2 regions of the Bradyrhizobium sp. BRP19 genome follow, and region 2 is predicted to be linked to the other one. Evidence: predicted binding sites of a transcription regulator. Region 2 holds the regulator's gene; the other holds the start of a gene.
The links. The regulator PhoB, encoded in region 2, activates phosphate uptake and scavenging genes when phosphate is short. The targets are predictions, from matches to a motif close to TGTCATNNANCTGTCAT.
Positions count from the first base shown of each region.

Region 1: a site for PhoB is predicted at 2,277-2,293, ahead of I6F36_RS08670 (DUF47 domain-containing protein). Genes of this name have one in related genera too.

Region 1 is NZ_JADYVZ010000002.1:599,280-605,235, forward strand. Features, by position in the region: gene I6F36_RS08655 (peptide chain release factor 3) at 1-107, opposite strand, end outside; gene sugE (quaternary ammonium compound efflux SMR transporter SugE) at 266-580, shown strand; gene I6F36_RS08665 (inorganic phosphate transporter) at 573-1,577, opposite strand; gene I6F36_RS08670 (DUF47 domain-containing protein) at 1,590-2,234, opposite strand; gene I6F36_RS08675 (branched-chain amino acid ABC transporter permease) at 2,391-3,359, opposite strand; gene I6F36_RS08680 (branched-chain amino acid ABC transporter permease) at 3,361-4,224, opposite strand; gene I6F36_RS08685 (ABC transporter substrate-binding protein) at 4,301-5,521, opposite strand; gene I6F36_RS08690 (ABC transporter ATP-binding protein) at 5,578-5,956, opposite strand, start outside.
Region 2 is NZ_JADYVZ010000005.1:182,929-193,925, reverse strand. Features, by position in the region: gene pstC (phosphate ABC transporter permease subunit PstC) at 1-402, shown strand, start outside; gene pstA (phosphate ABC transporter permease PstA) at 407-1,252, shown strand; gene pstB (phosphate ABC transporter ATP-binding protein PstB) at 1,249-2,070, shown strand; gene phoU (phosphate signaling complex protein PhoU) at 2,082-2,798, shown strand; gene phoB (phosphate regulon transcriptional regulator PhoB) at 2,821-3,528, shown strand; gene I6F36_RS18405 (GcrA family cell cycle regulator) at 3,820-4,332, opposite strand; gene I6F36_RS18400 (aspartate aminotransferase family protein) at 4,792-6,000, shown strand; gene argF (ornithine carbamoyltransferase) at 6,000-6,935, shown strand; gene I6F36_RS18390 (Hsp33 family molecular chaperone) at 7,214-8,221, shown strand; gene apaG (Co2+/Mg2+ efflux protein ApaG) at 8,410-8,802, opposite strand; gene I6F36_RS18380 (OpgC domain-containing protein) at 8,998-10,254, shown strand; gene I6F36_RS18375 (lipolytic enzyme) at 10,254-10,997, shown strand, end outside.

The DNA of each region.
Region 1 (5,956 bases), on a different contig from region 2:
CCGGCGTCGGGATGGGAGATGATCGCAAAGGTCCGCCGCCTCGCCACCTCGGCGGCAAGCGGGGAACGGGCCGGCGATTCGGCTGTGGTGGCGGCGATGTCGGACATGGCGGGAGCGTGTGGCAGGGAAAACGGGCCTGATCAAGCCTCATTTGGTGATTGCGGAGACTTCCGGCCAGCCCCATATCCCCCTTTTGGGAGGACGACCTCCCTGCCCATCAGCACACCAGCCGCGGGGACGACCCTGCCTTGAATGGAGGGTCGTCATGGCCTGGAGCATCCTGTTCGTCGCCGGTCTCCTCGAGATCACCTGGGCCATCGGCCTGAAATACACCGAGGGCTTTAGCAAGCTTGTCCCGTCCGCGGTCACGCTCGCGGCCATGGCCGGCAGCGTCATCCTGCTCGGATTTGCGCTCAAATCCCTGCCCGTCGGAACCGCCTATGCGGTCTGGACCGGCATCGGCGCGGTCGGCACCGCGACGCTCGGCATGGTTCTGTTCGGCGAGCCGGCGACGGCCTTCCGCCTCGCCAGCATCGGCCTGATCGTCGCCGGCATCGTCGGACTGAAGCTCGTCACTTGACGAGCTGGACCACCCACCAGGTCAGCGCGGCCACGATGCCTGAGGCCGGGATCGTGATCACCCAGGCATAGACGATCGAGCTTGCGACGTTCCAGCGCACGGCCGAGACGCGGCGGGCGGCACCGACGCCGACGATGGCGCCGGTGATGGTGTGGGTGGTCGAGACAGGAACCCCGAGGTAGGTCGCCATGAACAGAGTCACCGCGCCCCCGGTCTCGGCGCAAAAGCCCTGCATCGGGGTCAATTTCGTGATGCGCAGGCCCATGGTGCGGACGATGCGCCAGCCGCCCATCAGCGTGCCCAGCGCCATCGCCGCCTGGCACGACAGCACCACCCAGAACGGCACCGAGAACTCGCTGCCGAGATGGCCCTGCGAATAGAGCAACACCGCGATGATGCCCATGGTCTTCTGCGCGTCGTTGCCGCCATGGCCGAGCGAATAGAGCGAAGCGGAGACGAATTGCAGGATGCGGAAGGCGCGGTCGACCGCGAACGGCGTCGAGCGCACCGAGGCCCAGGACACGATCGCAACCAGCGCCATTGCGAGCAGGAAGCCAACCAGCGGCGACAGCACGATCGCCAGCACGGTCTTGGACAGGCCGCTCCACACCGCGGCCGAAATACCGGCCTTGGCCAAGCCGCCGCCGACGAGCCCGCCGATCAGCGCGTGCGACGACGACGATGGAATGCCGAGCGCCCAGGTCACGAGGTTCCAGACGATGGCGCCGACGAGGGCTGCGAAGATCACCTGGGCGTCGACGACCGCAGGATCGATGATGCCGGTGCCGATGGTCTGGGCGACGTGCAGCCCGAACACCAGGAAGGCGATGAAATTGAAGAACGCGGCCCAGAACACCGCGAATTGCGGTCGCAGCACGCGGGTCGAAACGATGGTCGCGATCGAATTGGCGGCGTCGTGCAGGCCGTTCAGGAAATCGAACAGCAGCGCGACGGCGATCAGGCCGACCAGGACGGGAAAAGCCAACGCAGCATCCACGGCGGCCCTGCCCTACACTTGCTCGATGACGATGCTGTTGATCTCGTTGGCGACGTCGTCGAAGCGGTCGGCCACCTTCTCGAGATGGTCGTAGATCTCGACCCCTACGATGAAATCCATCGCATTGCCGTCGCGATGCTTGAGGAACAGCTCCTTCAGGCCGATGTCGTGGAGATCGTCGACACGGCCCTCGAGCTTGCCGAGCTCCTCGGTGATCGCGGTCAGCATGGCGACGTTCTTGCCGATCTCCTGCATCAGCGGCAGCGCACGGCCGACCAGATTGGCGCATTCGATCAAGAGTCCGCCGATCTCGCGCATCGGCGGCTCGAAACTGCGCACCTCGAACAGCATCACGGCCTTGGCCGTCTGCTGCATCTGGTCGATGGCATCGTCCAGCGACGTGATCAGGTTCTTGATGTCGCCGCGGTCGAACGGGGTGATGAAGGTGCGGCGCACCGCCGTCAGCACCTCGCGGGTGATATTGTCGGCGTCGTTCTCGAACTGGTTGACGCGCTGGCAATAGACCGGCGTCTCCTCGCCCCCGTTGAGCATGCCCTGGAGCGCGACCGCGCCCTGGATCACGGTCTGGGCATGGCGGTCGAACAGGTCGAAGAACCGCTCTTCCCTGGGCAGGAACGCACGAAACCATCGCATCATGGGGGTAGGCTACCGGTTGGAAATGGTCAGGCCCGTGAGGGCTGTCATAAAACTGTCATAGACCATTTTCGATCCGCGCGCGTGTCGCCTCACGCCCGCGGAGCCGGGTCATCCACCGCTTTCATGCATCAATGAAACTGATGCAATATCAGTTACTTAGAGCGAACGTCGGAAGTAATGCGCGATTTCGCCGACGACGCCGCGGCGGAAGGTGAGCACGCAGACCACGAAGATCGCGCCTTGGATCACCGTCACCCACTGGCCGAAGCCGGCCAGATATTGCTGCATGGCGATGATCACGAAGGCGCCGACCACGGGACCGAAAACGGTGCCGAGCCCGCCGACCAGCGTCATCAGCACGACCTCGCCCGACATCGTCCAGTGCACGTCGGTGAGCGAAGCGTTCTGCGCCACGAACACCTTCAGCGCACCGGCAAGGCCGGCGAGCGTCCCCGACAGCACGAAGGCCAGGAACTTGTATTGGTCGGTGCGGTAGCCGAGCGAGATCGCGCGCTGCTCGTTCTCGCGGATCGACTTCAGCACCTCGCCGAACGGCGAGTTGATGATGCGGAAGATCAGGAGGAAGCCGGCGAGGAAGCCGACCAGCACGACATAGTACAGCACCGTCGGCTTGGACAGATCGAGCACGCCGAACATGCGTCCCTGTGGGATGCCCTGGATGCCGTCCTCACCATGGGTGAACGGGGCCTGGAGATAGATGAAGTACAGGAGCTGCGACAGCGCCAGCGTGATCATCGAGAAATAGATGCCCTGGCGTCGGATCGAGATGTAGCCGGTGACGATCGAGAGCACGAACGCCGCGGCGACGCCGACGAGAATGCCGAGCTCGGGCGGCAGCGCCCAGACCTTCAGCGCATGCGCGCTGCAATAGCCGGCCGTGCCTAAGAACATCGCGTGGCCGAACGACAGCAAGCCGCCATAGCCGACCAGCAGATTGAAGGCGCAGGCGAGCAGCGCAAAGCACAGCGCCTGCATCACGAAGAACGGATAGACGCCCGTGAACGGCACCGCTGCGAGCAGCAGCGCCATCACTGCGAATACAATCATCTCGTCGCGCATTGCGCGCGGGGTCACAGGAAGCGTGTCGTCCGTCAGGGTTGTCATCTCAGGCCGCCCTTCCCGTCAATCCCGTCGGCTTCACCAGCAGCACCAGCACCATCAGCACGAACACGACGGTGTTGGAGGCCTCGGGGTAGAAATACTTGGTCAGGCCTTCGATCACGCCGAGCGCAAAGCCGGTGATGATGGAGCCCATGATCGAGCCCATGCCGCCGATCACCACCACCGCGAACACGACGATGATGAGGTCGGCACCCATCAGCGGCCGCACCTGGTTGATCGGCGCCGAGAGCACGCCGGCAAGCGCGGCAAGGCCGACGCCGAGACCGTAAGTGAGCGTGATCATGCGCGGCACGTTGATGCCGAAGGCACGCACCAAGGTCGGATTTTCGGTCGCGGCGCGCAGGTAGGCGCCGAGCTGCGTCTTCTCGATCAGGAACCAGGTCGCAAGGCACACCGCCAGTGAGAACACGACGACCCAGCCGCGGTAGATCGGCAGGAACATGAAGCCGAGATTCATGCCGCCCCTGAGCTGGTCGGGGATGGCGTAAGGCAGGCCCGAGGAGCCGAAATAGTTCTGGAACACGCCCTGCACGATCAGCGCGATGCCGAAGGTCAGGAGCAGACCGTAGAGATGATCGAGCCCGGTCAGCCATTGCAGCATGGTCCGTTCCAGGATCATGCCGAAGATGCCGACGATGATCGGCGCCAGCAGCAGCGCCCACCAATAGTTGATGCCGCCGAGGTTCAACAGGAAATAGGCGACGAAGGCGCCCATCATGTAGAGCGCGCCATGGGCGAAATTGATGATGTTGAGCATGCCGAAGATGACGGCAAGCCCGAGACTGAGCAGCGCGTAGAACGAGCCGTTGATCAGTCCCACCAGTAGCTGAGCGTAGAGAGCCTGCATCGATCCCGCACCCGGTCCCTTCTATTCCTCAACAACAGGCCGGCACCGCTGCGGCGCCGGCCCGCATCGTTCACCGTTACTTCTTCACCAGCGGACAGGCGCTTTCCGACAGCGGCCGGAAGGCCAGGTCGCCGGGGGTCGTGCCGATCAGCTTGTAGTAATCCCAGGGCGCCTTGGATTCCTCGGGCTTCTTGACCTCGAACAGATAGGCCGGATGCAGCTTGCGACCGTCCGCACGGATCGTTCCCTTGCCGAACAACGCATCGTCGGTCGGCATCTCCTTCATCTTGGCGACCACCTTGGCCCCGTCATGCGGATTGCCGCCCATCGCCTCCAGCGCCTTGAAGTAATGCAGCAGGCCCGAATAGACCCCGGCCTGCACCATCGAGGGCATCGCCTTGTTCTTCATCCGCTCGGAGAAGCGTTTGGAGAAGGCGCGCGTGCCGTCGTTCATGTCCCAATAGAAGGTCTCGGTGAAGTTCAAGCCCTGCGCCACCTTCAGACCGAGCGAGTGCACGTCGGTGATGAAGAGCAGCAGACCCGCAAGCTTCTGGCCGCCCGAGACGATGCCGAACTCGGACGCCTGCTTGATGGTGTTGGTGGTGTCGCCGCCGGCATTCGCCATGCCGATGATCTTGGCTTTGGAGGCCTGCGCCTGAAGCAGGAAGGACGAGAAGTCAGCGGTATTCAGGGGATGCTTGACGTTGCCGATCACCTTGCCGCCCGACTTCACCACCACCGCGGCGGTGTCGCGCTCGAGGGCATGGCCAAAGGCGTAGTCCGCGGTGAGAAAATACCAGGTGTCGCCGCCCGCCTTCACCAGCGCCTGCCCGGTACTGTTGGCCAGCATATAGGTATCATAGACCCAGTGGACCGTATTCGGAGAGCATTGCGCGTTGGTGAGATCCGACGTCGCCGCACCTGTGTTGATCAGGATGGAATTCTTCTCTTTGACGATATTGTTCACCGCCAGCGCAACGCCGGAGTTCAGGACATCCATGAAGATGTCGACCTTCTCGACGTCGATCCATTGCCGAGCAATCGTGGAGCCGATGTCGGGCTTGTTCTGATGGTCGGCGGAGATCAGGTCGAGCTTCCAGCCCTTGGCAGCGAGCCCGGAATCCTCGATCGCCATCTGTGCGGCGACGGTCGAGCCGGCGCCACCGAGATCGGCATAAAGTCCTGAATTGTCGGTCAGCACGCCGATTTTGATGTTCTTGTCCTGCGCGACCGCGCCGCCTGCCGCGCCGAGCGCCAGGGCCGTCCCGAGCAACATTGCCGAAATGCTGTGCTTCATAATCCGACCTCCCAATATTCCTTTGATAGTTACTCTCGATCGTCCGGCCTGCTCGGCTACACACCGAGATAGGTGTGGAGCTTGTCCATGTTGGCGGCAAGCTCCGAATTGGAAAACCCGTCAATGATCTTGCCGTGCTCGACTACGTAATAGCGGTCGGCGACGGTGGAAGCGAAGCGGAAGTTCTGCTCGACCAGAAGGATCGTGAAGCCCTCCTTCTTGAGCCGCGCAATGGTATGGCCGATCTGCTGGATGATGACGGGTGCAAGACCCTCGGTCGGCTCGTCCAGCATCAGAAAGCTCGCGCCGGTGCGTAGGATGCGCGCGATCGCCAGCATCTGCTGCTCGCCGCCCGACAGCTTGGTGCCCTGGCTGTTCAGCCGCTCCTTCAGGTTCGGGAACAGCTCGAAGATCTGGTCGAGCGGCAAACCGCCT
Region 2 (10,997 bases):
TTCATCACCTCGATTTCGGTCGACGTGTTCAAGACGGTGCCGCCGGTGCTGAAGGAAGCCGCCTACGGCGTCGGCTGCACCACCTGGGAGGTCGTCCGCAGCGTGGTGATCCCCTACACCCGCGTCGGCATCATCGGCGGCGTCATGCTGGCGCTGGGCCGGGCGCTCGGCGAGACCATGGCGGTGACCTTCATCATCGGCAACTCGTTCCGGATCTCCTCGTCGATCTTCGCGCCGGGCACGACGATTTCGGCGGCGATCGCCTCCGAATTTGCCGAGAGCGACGGCCTGCACCAGTCCGGCCTGATCCTGCTCGGCCTCCTGCTGTTCGTGCTGACGTTCTTCGTGCTCGCTGCCGCCCGTTTGATGCTGCTGCGCCTCGAAACCAAGGCCGGGAAGTGAAGCCATGAACCCGATCTATTCGCGCCGCCGCCGCTGGGACATCGTCATTCGCGGCCTCTGCATCGCAGCCGCCGCCTTCGGCGTCACCTGGCTCGCGCTGATCCTGGTCACGCTGCTCTACAACGGCTTGGCCGGGCTCAACCTCCAGGTCTTCACAGCTGACACGCCGCCGCCCGGATCGACCGAGGGCGGCCTGCGCAACGCCATCGTCGGCTCGTTGATCATGACCGTGATCGGCGTCGGCATCGGCGCGCCGCTCGGCCTGTTCGCCGGCACCTATCTCGCCGAGTACGGCCGCAACGACAAGCTGACCTCGGTGATCCGCTTCATCAACGACATTCTCCTGTCGGCACCCTCGATCATCATCGGCCTCTTCATCTATGGCGCGGTGGTGGTGCCGATGCGCGGCTTCTCGGCGATTGCGGGCGCGCTGGCGCTTGCCGTCATCGTGATCCCGGTCGTCGTGCGCACCACCGAAGACATGCTACTGCTGGTGCCGAATCCGTTGCGCGAAGCTGCCAGCGCGCTCGGCCTGCCGCGCTCGCTGGTGATCAAGCGCATCGCCTATCGTGCCGCGCGCTCCGGCCTCATCACCGGCGTGCTGCTGGCGACCGCCCGCGTCGCCGGCGAGACCGCGCCGCTGTTGTTCACGGCACTGTCGAACCAGTTCTTCAGCCTCGGCCTGAACAAGACGATGGCGAACCTGCCTGTCACCATCAACAACTTCGTGCAGAGCCCCTACGAGTATTGGAAGCAACTCGCCTGGAGCGGTGCGCTGTTGATCACCCTGACCGTGCTTGCCCTTAACATTGGCGCGCGCATCCTTGGCGCCGAGAGGACTGCAAAATGAGTGAAATGTCTGTTTCCGTCAGCGCACCGTCCGTTCATCCCGGCTCGCAGCCCCTGCCCGAGGCGCCCGCCAAGGTCACGGCGCGCAACCTCAACTTCTACTACGGCGACCACCACGCGCTGAAGAACATCAACCTGGCGCTCGGCACCAACCGCGTCACGGCGTTCATCGGCCCGTCCGGCTGCGGCAAGTCCACCCTGCTGCGCATCTTCAACCGGATGTACGACCTCTATCCGGGCCAGCGCGCCGACGGTCAGCTGTTACTCGACCATACCAACATCCTCGACCCCAAGCTCGACCTCAACCTGCTCCGCGCCCGGGTCGGCATGGTGTTCCAGAAGCCGACGCCGTTCCCGATGACGATCTACGAGAACATCGCCTTCGGCATTCGTCTCTATGAGAAGATCTCCAAGTCCGAGATGGACGACCGCGTCGAGAAGGCGCTGCGCGGTGGCGCGCTGTGGAACGAGGTCAAGGACAAGCTCAATGCCTCCGGCCTGTCGCTCTCCGGCGGCCAGCAGCAGCGCCTCTGCATCGCCCGCACCGTCGCGGTGCGGCCCGAGGTGATCCTGTTTGACGAGCCCTGCTCGGCGCTCGACCCGATCTCGACCGCCAAGGTCGAGGAGCTGATCCAGGAATTGTCCGAGAACTACACGATCGCGATCGTCACCCACAACATGCAGCAGGCGGCGCGCGTTTCCGACAAGACCGCCTTCATGTATCTCGGCGAGTTGATCGAGTTCGACGACACCAGCAAGATCTTCACGTCGCCGAGCGATCGGCGCACGCAGGATTACATCACCGGCCGGTTCGGCTGAGGAGACGGAACATGGGTTCTGAACATACCGTAAAGGCTTTCGACAGCGACCTTCAGGAGCTCACCCGCCTGGTCGCCGAGATGGGCGGCATCGCCGAGCGCATGATCGTCGATTCCGTCGACGCGCTGATCCGCCGCGACGTCGCGCTCGGCCAGCGCGTCGTCGCCACCGACGTCGAGCTCGACGCGCTGCAGAAGCGCATCGAGGAGCGCGCCGTGCTCACCATCGCCCGCCGCCAGCCGATGGCCGTCGACCTGCGCGAGATCGTCGGCGCGATGCGCGTTGCGACCGATCTCGAGCGCATCGGCGATCTCGCCAAGAACATGGGCAAGCGCGTCGCGGCGCTGGAGACGGATTTCCATCCGCTCAAGCTGTTCCGCGGCCTGGAGCACATGACCGACCTCGTGCAGCAGCAGGTCAAGTCGGTGCTGGACGCCTATGCCGCGCACGACCTGCCGGCGGCGATGGCGGTGTGGAAGGGCGACGAAGAAGTCGACGCCATCTGCACCTCGCTGTTCCGCGAGCTCCTCACCTACATGATGGAGGATCCGCGCAACATCTCGTTCTGCATCCACCTGATGTTCTGTGCCAAGAACATCGAGCGGATCGGCGACCACGCCACCAACATCGCCGAGACCGTGTTCTACATGATCGAGGGCCAGGCGATCACCGACAAGCGGCCGAAGGGCGACATGACGACCTTCGCCACGACGGTGCCGAACACCTGACGACTTAAGGAGCTACGACCACATGGGCGCACGCATTATGGTGGTTGAGGACGAGGAAGCTCTCACCGAGCTTCTTCGCTACAACCTCGAAGGCGACGGCTATGACGTCGAGACGGTGATGCGCGGCGATGACGCCGACACCCGCCTCAAGGAGCACATTCCCGATCTGATCGTGCTCGACTGGATGCTGCCGGGCCTGTCGGGCATCGAGCTGTGCCGGCGGCTTCGGACCCGGCCCGAGACCAAACAGCTGCCGATCATCATGCTCACCGCGCGCGGGGAGGAGAGCGAGCGGGTGCGCGGGCTTGCCACCGGCGCGGATGATTACATCGTCAAGCCGTTCTCGGTGCCGGAGCTGCTCGCGCGCGTGAAGGGCTTGCTCAGGCGCGCGAGCCCCGAGCGCCTCGCCACCGTGCTCGCCTATGGCGATATCGAGCTCGACCGCGACAAGCGCCGCGTGGCGCGCTCGGGCCGGCCGATCGATCTCGGTCCGACCGAATATCGCCTGCTGGAGTTCTTCCTGGAGCATCCCGGCCGCGTGTTCTCGCGCGAGCAGCTGCTCGACAGCGTCTGGGGCCGCGACATCTACATCGACGAGCGCACCGTCGACGTCCATATCGGCCGCCTGCGCAAGCTGCTCAACCTTGGCCGCGAGCAGGACCCGATCCGCACCGTCCGCGGCGCCGGCTACGCGCTGGACGATCGCTTCGCGAAGGCTGAGCAGACGTAAGATCGGGCGAGTTGTTGGTTCTCGGCCGCGGCAACAATCTCGGTCGTGATCCCGGGGCGCGCGCAGCGCGAGCCCGGGATCTCAGCGCGAGCGCGCGCGCTCGTCGCGATCAGCCACAGGACGTGGTTTGGCGAAGACTCGGAGTGACCATCTCGCGCAACGATTGCGTTATGGATCCCCGCCTTCGCGGGGATGACACCGGAGTGATTGGGAGCCGTCATCGTGTGACGGCTGCAGCCTTGGCGATCAAGCTTGGCGATCAAAGCTTGGCGATCAGGAAATTCCGCAACCTCACCGCGTGCCCGGTTTCGGTGCTGCGCGACGGCGATCCGCTGCAGGCTGATAGGCCACGCGCGAATGCTGGGCACAATAGGGCAGGCCGGAGAGCGCCTTGCCGCCGCAGAAGAAGAAATCCGGGCTCGAGGGATCGCCGACCGGCCAGTGGCAGGTCGCCTCGTTCAATTCCAGCAGCGACAGCCGCTGGCTCATCGGCACCACGTTGTCGTAGGTAACCGGCTCGGCTTCCAACTCGACCTCGAAGGCCTGCGCCAGCGCGGTGTTGCCGCGCGCGACGGGGCGGGTCACCCGCATCATATGCTGCGCGGGCCGTGCCTTGCGCGGCCGCGGCGCTGCCGATGAAGGGCTCTTGGCGCGGCCGGACAGGCCGAGCCGGTGCACCTTGCCGATCACGGCATTGCGGGTCACATTGCCGAGCTCCGCCGCGATCTGGCTGGCCGAAAGTCCGGCCTCCCAGAGCTTCTTCAGCTGCTCGACGCGATCATCGGACCAGGTCAAAACCGTCATTGCACCCTTTCCCTCGCTGCGCGCCTGCCATCCTGGGGCCTTCGCAGCGAATGCTTTAGCCTTGAAAAACCCGTGCCGTCAGAATCCCTTAAGGCTCGCCGGGCGCGCTCAAGACGCCCGAACGTTTACGCCGGTACATGAGGACTTCTGGGATCAGAACTGCTGCACGAGATGTCGTATCTGACAGTCCAAACGCTACAATATGGCGTGACTCCCGCGCAAGAGTCCGCCGACTCGCTTCCACATGTTCCGTGGTGAAAAACCCGCAAAATCGGCACCGCAAGACTACGGAATCAGCGTTTCGCGAGGCTTTCCGGGCGGCATTGACACCCGTCTTGCCAGGCATAAGATAGTGCCACGTGCCGCCCTTAAAAGGCGGCACGTTTCGTTTTCCGGGGCCGGTCGATGGTGCGTCGCGCAATGCATGCCTCACACCGTCCGCAACATTCAAGTGACGTCATGACTAACAGCGCAGCGCCGCATTTGCTCCCCGTTTTCGCCAGGGCCGACCTCGGTTTCGAGCGCGGCGAAGGCTGCTGGCTGATCGCGACCAACGGCGATCGCTATCTCGATTTCACCTCGGGTGTTGCGGTGAATGCGCTCGGCCATGTCCATCCCGCGCTGGTCAAGGCATTGCAGGAGCAGGCGACCAAGCTCTGGCACATGTCGAATCTGTTCCAGAGCCCTGACGGCGAGAAGCTCGCAAGCCGCCTCTGCAATGAGAGCTTTGCGGACTTCGTGTTCTTCTGCAATTCCGGCGCCGAGGCGCTGGAAGGCGTGATCAAGCTGGTGCGCCACCATCACTTCTCCAAGGGGCATCCGGAGCGTTACCGCATGATCACCTTCGAGGGTGCCTTCCATGGCCGCACGCTGGCGACGCTCGCCGCCACCGGCTCTGCGAAATATCTCGAGGGCTTCGGTCCGCCGATGGACGGCTTCGATCAGGTGCCGCACGGCGACCTCGACGCCGTGAAGAAGGCGAGTGGTCCGCACACCGCCGGCATTCTCATCGAGCCGATCCAGGGCGAGGGTGGCGTTCGTTCTGCACCTCACGCCTTCCTGAGGGCGCTGCGCGAACTCTGTAACGAGCGCGGCCTGTTGCTCGCCTTCGACGAGGTGCAGACCGGCATGGGCCGCACCGGCGAGCTCTTTGCCTACAAGCGCACCGGCGTCACACCGGATGTGATGTCGCTCGCCAAGGCGCTCGGCGGCGGCTTTCCGATCGGCGCGGTGCTGGCGACCGCGGACGCGGCGGCCGGCATGGGGCCCGGCTCGCACGGCTCCACCTTCGGCGGCAATCCGCTCGCGATCTCGGCTGCCAACGCCGTGCTCGATGTCATGCTCAAGCCCGGCTTCTTCGACCACGTGCAGAAGATGTCGCTGCTGCTCAAGCAGAAGCTCGCCTCCGTGATCGATCGTCATCCCGAAATCGTCAGCGAGGTGCGCGGCGAGGGCCTCCTGATCGGTATCAAAGCGGTGGTGCCCTCGGGCGATCTCGTCGCGGCGCTGCGCGCCGAAAAGCTGCTCACCGTCGGGGCCGGCGACAATGTCGTGCGCTTCCTGCCGCCCCTGATCGTCACGGAAGCGGAGATCGAGGACAGCGTCGGCCGGTTAGAGCGCGCCTGCGCTGCGATCTCCTCCAGCCAGACCAAGCGGGCGGCAAGCTGATGAGCACGACGCCCAACAAAGCTCCCAAGCACTTCCTGGACATCAACGAGCTGCCGCTCTCGGAGCTCAAGAGCATGCTCGCCGCCTCTTCGGCGATGAAGGCGAAGCAGAAGGCGCAGCAGCCGGTCAGGCCGCTCGAAGGCAAGACGCTGGCGATGATCTTCGAGCGTCCCTCGACCCGCACCCGCGTCTCGTTCGACGTCGGCATGCGCCAGCTCGGCGGCGAGGCGATCATGCTCACCGGCGCCGAGATGCAGCTCGGCCGCGGCGAGACCATCGCCGACACCGCGCGGGTTCTGTCGCGCTATGTCGACGCCATCATGATCCGCATCCTCAACCATGATGCGCTGCTGGAGCTTGCGGCCAACGCCACCGTGCCCGTCATCAACGGCCTGACGCGGCGTTCGCATCCCTGCCAGGTGATGGCCGACCTCATGACCTATGAGGAGCATCGTGGCCCGATCGAGGGCAAGACGGTGGCCTGGACCGGCGACGACAACAACGTGCTGGCGTCCTGGGCCCATGCCGCCGAGCGCTTCAAATTCCAGCTCAATGTCGCAACGCCGCCGGAGCTCGCACCGAAAAAGGCCATGCGCGACTGGATCAAGGCGACGGGCGCGCCGATCGTGCTCGGCACCGACCCCGAGGCCGCCGTGCGCGGCGCCGATTGCGTCGTCACCGACACCTGGGTGTCGATGGGCGACAAGGAGGGCGAGCACCGCCACAACGTGCTCAAGCCCTACCAGGTCAATGCCAAGCTGATGTCGCTGGCCAAGGCGGACGCATTGTTCATGCATTGCCTGCCGGCCCATCGCGGCGAGGAGGTCACCGACGAGGTGATCGACGGGCCGCAATCGGTCGTGTTCGACGAGGCCGAAAACCGCCTGCACGCGCAGAAGGGCATTTTGGCCTGGTGCTTCGACGCGGTGAAGTAGGCCCGCCAGAGGCCCCGCTGCGGCCTCACACGCAATTGTCGTCCCGGACAAGCGCGCCAAAAGCGCGCGCAGATCCGGGACCCATAACCACAGGAAGTCGTTTGGCGAAGAGTCGGAGTTGCCATCTCGCTCGATGACGTGGTCCTGTGGTTATGGGTCCCGGGCTCGCGCGTTGCGCGCCCCGGGACGACACCGAGCTTGCTGTAGCGTTGTGCACCCTCATCGCATCCGGAACGCGCCCCCTTCCATTTCCGCCCTCCGACCCCAGATAAAGCGCCATGGTTTCCCAGTCTCCTGACATGAACACCGGGCCTGAAGGCCCGGTTCGCGCGCCATCATCGGTTCCGATCGATGACGCCGTGCTGCCTTACGAGGTCGACGCGCTTGACGTGCGCGGGCGCCTGGTGCGGCTTGGCCCCGCGCTCGACGACATCCTCACCAAGCACGATTATCCCGCAGCCGTGGGCAAGCTGCTCGGCGAGGCCATCGTGCTGACGACGCTGCTCGGCTCGACGCTGAAATTCGAGGGCCGCTTCATTCTTCAGGCCCAGACCGACGGTCCGGTGTCGTTCCTGGTGGTCGACTACAAGGCCCCGGACCGCCTGCGCGCCTATGCGCGCTTTGACGCCTCGCGCCTGGGCACGGCCAAGGATTCCGGCACGCTGCTCGGCCGCGGCCATCTCGCCATGACCATCGACCAGGGCCCCGACATGAGCCGTTACCAGGGCCTGGTTGCGCTCGACGGCGGCAGCCTGGAAGACGCCGCCCACGAATATTTCCTGCGCTCCGAGCAGATCCCGACGCGCGTGCGCCTCGCGGTCGGCGAGGAGTGGCGCTCGAGCGACGGCGGCAAGCATCGCTGGCGCGCCGGCGGCATGCTGATGCAATTTCTGCCGAAGGCGCCGGAGCGCGCGCGGCAGGCGGACTTGCATCCCGGCGATGCGCCCGACGGCACCGAGGTGCACAGCGTCGCGGAAGACGATGCCTGGGTCGAGGCACGCTCGCTGATCGAGACGGTCGAAGACGTCGAGCTGATCGATCCCGAGCTCTCCGGCGAGCGGCTGCTCTACCGCCTCTTCCACGAGCGCGGCGTGCGCGTGTTCAATCCGCAGGTGCTCGAGGCGCGGTGCTCCTGCTCCCGCGATGCGGTCGCCGCGATGCTCAAGAGCTTCTCGCACGACGACCGCGCCGCCATGGTCAAGGACGACAAGGTCGTCGTCACCTGCGAGTTCTGCTCGTCGGTGTACCAGTTCACGCCGCACGAGGCGGGCGTCGAGGACGCCTGAGCCTACCCGCGTCGCTGCACTCGCAATGTCGAGTGGAGCAGTGCCACACGCGCGGTGTCATCGCCCGACTTGATCGGGCGATCCAGTACTCCGAGACGATGCTGATCGAAACGAGAGGCCGCGGCGTACTGGATGCCCCGGTCAAGCCGGGGCATGACAGTTGTGAGTGTTACGGCGAACTCGCCTCTCTAATTCAACACCCGCTTGTTGTCGGGGCTGTCCAGCGAAAACGTCGGCACGTCGATCTCGAAACGCTCGCCGGTTTCGCTGACCATCTGGTAGCGGCCGGTCATGAAGCCCGAGGCGGTCGAGAGCGGCACGCCGGAGGTGTATTCGAAGCGTTCGCCGGGGGCGAGGATCGGCTGCTCGCCGACCACGCCTTCGCCCTTCACCTCCTGCTGGCGGCCGGAGGCATCGGTGATGATCCAGTGCCGTGTCTTGAGCTGCACGGTCTCCTCGCCCGAATTGGTGATGACGATGGTGTAGGACCAGAAGTAGCGCGAGCGGTCGGCCGACGATTGCTCCGGAACAAAGTTCGGCTCGACGGTCACTTCGATCTGGCGGGTCACGGCGCGGTACATGGCTGTCATCATACCGAAATCCGCCCCGGGAACCAAACCCCCGCGGGCGCCTTGGCGACATCGTCCCGCCAGAATTGGCGGGAAAGCACACCATCGAGGGAGACACCCTGATGTGATCCGGACGCTTTGCGAGACGACAGCCGGACCATTACACTGCTTCAACGTCGCGATTTGCGGAAGGGTTTCCAGGCCCCGATGACCATTGCCGACCAAGTGACGGGATCGACCATCGCAGGAACCGCGGGCGCCAAGCCCGCAGGGACCAAGGCGCGCGCCGCAGCGCCGGCCATCACGCTGCCCGCCATCGGCGAGCGCGAGCTCCGGCTCGATCTGTTCCGCGGGCTCGCGCTGTGGCTGATCTTCATCGACCATCTGCCGCCCAGTCTGCTGACCTGGTTCACGATCCGCAATTACGGCCTCAGCGACGCCACCGAGATTTTCATCTTCATCTCCGGCTACACCGCCGCCTTCGTCTATGGCCGGGCCATGCTGGAGAGCGGCGTTCTCATCGCCACCGCGCGCATCCTGCGCCGGGTCTGGCAGATCTACGTCGCCCACGTCTTCCTGTTCACGATCTTCCTCGCCGAGATCTCCTATGTCGCGACCAGGTTCGAGAACCCGCTCTACACCGAAGAGATGGGCATCATGGACTTCCTCAAGCAGCCCGATGTCGTCATCGTGCAGGCGCTGCTGCTGCGCTTCCGTCCCGTCAACATGGACGTGCTGCCGCTCTACATCGTGCTGATGCTGGCGCTGCCGCTGATCCTGTGGTCGATGAAATGGCGGCCGGACGTCACGCTCGGGCTGTCGGTCCTGCTCTACGCGGTGACCTGGGAGTACGACCTTTACCTGTCGGCCTATCCGAACGGCTTCTGGGCCTTCAATCCTTTCGCCTGGCAATTGCTGTTCGTGTTCGGGGCCTGGTGCGCGCTCGGAGGTGCGCGTCGCATGTCGGGCATCCTGGCCTCGCCCGTGACGATGTGGATCTCGATCGCCTATCTCATCGCGGCGTTCTACGTGACCTTGACCTGGTACGTGCCCCAGCTCTCCCAGTTCATGCCGAAGCAGATCGAGCAATGGATGTATCCGATCGACAAGACCGACCTCGACGTGCTGCGCTTCGCGCACTTCCTGGCGCTGGCGGCGCTGACCGTACGCTTCCTGCCCCGCGATTGGCCGGGCTTGAAATCGCGCTGGCTGCGACCATTGATTCTATGTGGTCAGCATTCGCTCGAGATCTTCTGCCTCGGCGTCTTCCTGGCCTTTGCCGGCCATTTCGTCCTCGCCGAAATCTCCGGCGGGCCGGTCATGCATGCGTTGATTAGCCTCTCCGGAGTCCTGATCATGTGGGGGGTGGCCTGGGTCATTTCGTGGTACAAGCGTGTGGCTGACAAGAGCGGTGCGAAAACCAAAAACGCCGTCGGCAACGCCGATCTGGCGGGAGGGGGCTGATGAAGGCGAAGGTTCTCCTGAGCCTGGTCCTGCTATGCGGTAACCTCGCCGCGCCCACGGCGCGCGCGGGCGATGCCGCGTCTGCCGCATCCCCTATGCCTGCGGCCTGCGAACTGCCGTCCTATCTGCTGACCAGCGAAAGCCAGCTGCCCAAGGTCGCCGAGGCGATCAAGGCCGGCAAACCGCTCGACATCCTGGTGATCGGCAGCCGCTCGACCACGATTCCGTCGTCGGAGAGCAGCTCCTATCCGGCGCGCATGGAGGCGATCCTCAAGGAGAAACTGCCGCCCTCCGAGCCGGTGCACGTCTCCGTAGAAATACAGAGCAAGAAAACGGCAGAGGAGACCGCGTCCACCTTCGTTAAGCTGATGGAAGCAAAAACGCCTACTTTGGTCATCTGGCAGACCGGGACCGTGGATGCTATCCGATCCATCGATCCCGACGAATTTCGTAGCGCGGTGACCGACGGGGTTGTTGCGTTGCAAAAGGCAGGGGCGGACGTCGTCTTGATGAATTTGCAATATAGCCCGCGCACCGAGACCATGATCTCGGCGCAGCCTTTTCTCGATAATATGCGCGTCGTGGCACAGGAGCACGACATCCCGCTGTTCGATCGTTTCGCGATCATGCGGCAGTGGAATGAACAGGGTCAGTTCGACCTGTTCAACCCGTCCCGCGGGCCTGAGCTGGCGAAGCAGGTCCATGATTGCCTTGGCCGGGCGTTGGCACAGTTCGTGATTGAC